DNA from 2 places in the Kosakonia sp. Marseille-Q7440 genome. Region 2 is predicted to be linked to the other one. Evidence: predicted binding sites of a transcription regulator. Region 2 holds the regulator's gene; the other holds the start of a gene.
What was found. Region 2 encodes PurR, which represses purine synthesis genes. Its sites were predicted from a motif close to CANGCAAACGTTTGCNTG; they were not measured.
Positions count from the first base shown of each region.

Region 1: tusA (sulfurtransferase TusA) is a predicted target of PurR. The motif match lies at 988-1,005, and genes of this name have one in related genera.

Region 1 covers NZ_CBCPLT010000002.1:446,579-448,780, forward strand. Annotated here, with positions in the region: gene ACWPW2_RS15925 (DcrB family lipoprotein) at 1-138, opposite strand, end outside; gene ACWPW2_RS15930 (7-cyano-7-deazaguanine/7-aminomethyl-7-deazaguanine transporter) at 211-876, opposite strand; gene tusA (sulfurtransferase TusA) at 1,065-1,310, shown strand; gene zntA (Zn(II)/Cd(II)/Pb(II) translocating P-type ATPase ZntA) at 1,307-2,202, opposite strand, start outside.
Region 2 covers NZ_CBCPLT010000001.1:1,833,338-1,835,539, reverse strand. Annotated here, with positions in the region: gene ACWPW2_RS08455 (MFS transporter) at 1-246, opposite strand, end outside; gene cydH (cytochrome bd-I oxidase subunit CydH) at 413-502, opposite strand; gene purR (HTH-type transcriptional repressor PurR) at 800-1,825, shown strand; partial or broken gene punR (DNA-binding transcriptional activator PunR) at 1,822-2,202, opposite strand, start outside.

The DNA.
Region 1 (2,202 bases), on a different contig from region 2:
GAGCAGGGTCACCGGCTGGCCGGAGGCGTTACTCTCTGCGGCGGCACCCTGTACGGGCTTCTTGCTGTCGCTGTTATCACAGGCAGCCAGCCCCATCACCAGCAGGCCAATACCGACATATTTCACCAGATTGCGCATTGACTTCATCCTTTCAATAAACAGCCATAATGGCTCGTTGTTCCATATTATCACAACTGATAAGTCGTACCTTTAACCCGCATGTAATGCCGAGATTTCAGATTTGTCTGCCAGTCTTTTCAGCAACATATTCAACAGCACACCATACATCGGCAGGAAGAAGGCGATGCTGATAAGCACCTTGAAGCTGTAATCCACCAGTGCGATTTCGGTCCAGTGCTGCGCCATAAAGGGATCCGGGCTGCGCCAGAAGGCGATAAAGAAGAAGGCCACCGTATCGCTGGCGTTACCAAAAATGGTCGAGGCCGTTGGTGCAAGCCACCAGCGGCGGCTCTGGCGCAGGCGGTTAAAGACGTGCACATCGAGGATCTGCCCCAGCGCATAAGCCATAAAGCTGGCGGCGGCGATACGCGCCACAAACAGGTTAAAGTGGGCGAGCGCGCCGAAACCTTGCCAACTGCCCATATAAAAGAGCGACGAGATAACGTAAGAGGCGAGCAGGGCGGGCACCATCACGGCAAAGATAATCCTTCGTGCCAGAGGCGCGCCGAAAATGCGTACGGTGAGATCCGTTGCCAGGAAGATAAACGGAAAACTGAATGCACCCCAGGTGGTGTGGAAGCCGAAAATGGCGACCGGGAGCTGCACCAGATAGTTACTGGAGATAATCACCAGCAGGTGGAAAAGCGATAGCCAGACCAGCGCCTTCATGCGCTGTGCGTTGGAAAAGTGCGTCATATTGTGACCTTTTTGGTAAATGGGGTGAGGGAACCCAGTTCAATTTATGCTCTGCCAGGCAGAAGCCGCCGCATGATACTGCAATCATCGCGCGATGCAATGGCTAATTTTAACGCAATCGTTAACCTCCCTTGCGCCCTGAAAATGGCAGCGTAAACTAGGGCGGTTTTTTCACTTGTGAGATGAAGATGAGCGATCCGTTTTCTACCGCCGACCACACTCTTGATGCCCTTGGCCTGCGCTGCCCGGAGCCGGTAATGATGGTGCGCAAAACCGTGCGTAACATGCAGGTTGGCGAAACTGTACTGATTATCGCCGACGATCCGGCAACCACCCGCGATATTCCCGGCTTCTGCCGTTTTATGGAACATGAGCTGGTTGCCGACCAGACCGAGACGCTGCCCTACCGCTATTTAGTGCGAAAAAGCCACTAATCTTTGCGGCGTAACAGGCGCAGCGCGTTGGCTGTCACCAGCACCGTTGCGCCGGTATCCGCCAGCACTGCCAGCCATAATCCGGTGATCCCCAAAAGCGTGGTGACCAGGAAGATCCCCTTCAGCCCCAGCGCAATGGCGATGTTCTGACGAATATTATGGTGCGTGGCGCGCGCCAGGCGGATCATCTGCCCAAGGCCGGAGAGCCGGTTATGGGTTAATGCCGCATCGGCGCTCTCCAGCGCGACATCGGTACCGCTGCCCATCGCAATGCCGAGGGTTGCCGCTTTCATCGCCGGCGCATCGTTAATACCGTCGCCGACCATCGCCAATGGGGCAACTTCATTCAGCGCGCGCACGGCGCTCACTTTATCTTCCGGCAATAGCCCGGCACGAAACTCCAGCCCCAACTCACCGGCAATCGCTGCCGCTGCCCGTGGGTTATCGCCGGTGAGGATTACCCCCGTGATGCCAAGGGCATGCAGCTCGGCTACTGCGGCTTTTGCATCGTCGCGCAGGGTGTCCTGTAGCGCCAGCGTACCGATAATGGTGTTATCGCGCAGAACCACTACTACCGTTTGCCCCTGTGCTTCCTGCTGCTCAATCTGCTTGCGCCCGGCGTCATTCAGCAGGCCTGCTGGCACCTTTTCCGGCGCGCAGATATGAGTGTTATGCGCGCCGATGCGCGCTTCAATGCCTTTCCCGGCCAGCGCCCGTTGCCCGTCGGCCTGCGCAATAGCGATGCCACGGCGCTGCGCCTCCTGCACAATCGCCAGCGCCAGCGGGTGCGTCGAACCCTGCTCAACCCCGGCGCTGAGCGCCAGCAGCTCCTGCTCCTCTGTACCCGAAAATGCCTGCATTGCGACCAGCTGGGGTTTGCCGAGAGTCAGGG
Region 2 (2,202 bases):
GACGGTGAAAATAGCCATTAAGAAAATCAGCGCATTACGACGACCGCGATGGGAAAGCAGCAGCGTCATCAGCGGCGCACCCACCATAACGCCAATGGCGTAGGCGCTGATCAGCATCCCCGCCGCCGGAATAGAGACCCCAACGCCCTGCGCAATCACCGGCAGTAACCCCATCGGCGAAAACTCAGTGGTGCCAATGCCAAAGGCACCAATTGCCAGCGCAAGCAGGGGGAAATTTATTTTCATCTTTTGACTCCGAAATGGACATGCCGACCCTCTACCGGGTCGCGAAAGGCAAAAGTATGACAGGTGTCACAAAAAACAGAAGTGAGCGTACGGAGAAAAGTTTATTGCGCAACGGGTAACAATGGGGACGCAAGAACCGAGGGAGAGGGCTCTCCCTCGCATCAGATCAATGCAGTGCAGCGGTCAGCGCGCCGAAAACGATCAGGCTCAGAACGATGACGGTGGTGAAGAGTGAATACTTAAGATCGGTGCTCATCAATTTTTCTCCATTTAATTTCCCCACAAAAAGTGAGCCTGCGCATTTTTGCACAAATTATCTGAAAAATCTTGCGCGAATTGGCAGCAGAACCGTTTTAATACTTCCCCTTTTGCTCAAGATCAGACAAAATTCGACGCTAAATTTATTAGCGTACCGGCCATTGACTCCCCTCCTGACGTCCAGTGTCGTTTTCCCGGCGTACCGCACTCACTTTGATGGGTTCAGGGTGATTAAAGGCAAACGTTTACCTCAAGAATTATCAGGAGCTTACGATATGGTCTGGAGTAATATCTGATGGCAACGATTAAAGATGTCGCGAAACGAGCAAACGTTTCCACTACAACCGTATCACATGTAATTAACAAAACCCGTTTTGTCGCCGAAGAGACGCGCAACGCCGTCTGGGCGGCAATCAAAGAGCTGCACTATTCGCCAAGCGCCGTCGCGCGCAGCCTGAAAGTGAATCACACCAAATCGATTGGTCTGCTGGCAACCAGCAGTGAAGCGGCCTACTTTGCCGAGATCATCGAAGCGGTTGAGAAGAAGTGTTTCCAGAAGGGTTACACGCTGATCCTCGGCAACGCCTGGAACAGCCAGGAGAAGCAGCGCGCCTATCTGTCGATGATGGCGCAAAAGCGTGTCGATGGCCTGCTGGTGATGTGCTCTGAGTACCCGGAAACCGTGCTCACCATGCTTGAGGAGTATCGCCATATTCCGATGGTGGTGATGGACTGGGGCGAATCGAAGGCGGACTTCACCGATTCGGTGATCGATAACGCCTTCCAGGGCGGCTATATGGCCGGCCGTTACCTGATCGAGCGCGGCCATCGCGATATCGGCGTAATCCCGGGTCCGCTGGAGCGCAACACCGGCGCAGGCCGTCTTGCCGGTTTTATGAAGGCGATGAACGAGGCGATGATCAACGTGCCGGAGAACTGGATTGTGCAGGGCGACTTTGAGCCGGAGTCCGGCTACCGCGCCATGCAGCAGATCCTCGGCCAGTCCTCGCGCCCCACCGCGGTCTTCTGCGGCGGCGACATTATGGCAATGGGCGCACTCTGCGCCGCCGATGAGATGGGGTTGCGCGTGCCGCAGGATATCTCCGTCATTGGCTATGACAACGTGCGCAACTCGCGCTTCTTTACCCCGGCCTTGACGACGATTCATCAGCCGAAAGACTCGCTGGGCGAAACGGCATTCACCATGCTGCTCGATCGCATTGTGAATAAGCGTGAACAGTCGCAGTCGATTGAGGTGCATCCGCGCCTGGTGGAGCGCCGCTCGGTGGCCGATGGCCCCTTCCGCGATTACCGCCGTTAATCCCCTCCCGCGGGAGCCTTACTCCGGCTCCCGCAGCCACTCCTTATTCAACGTTTCGCTGTCCCCCAAGTAATCGAGCAGCCAGTTCAGTGCAGGTGACGCCTCGTTTTGTTGCCATGTCAGGCAGCAGGCGGCATCCGGAAACGGGTTTTCCAGTTCAAGCGCCACCCAGTCACCGCTATCGAGCCTCGGGCGGGCAAAATGGGCTGGCACCATCCCCACACAAAGCCCCGCCGACAGGCACGCTTCCGACGAGGCCCAGTCAGGCACCATCACCCTTTTCTGGTTATCCAGCAGCCAGGTAATACGCTTTGGCAAAGAGCGGGAGGTATCCTCCTGAATCAGCGACGGCCAGTTGCGCAACGTCTCATCGCTTA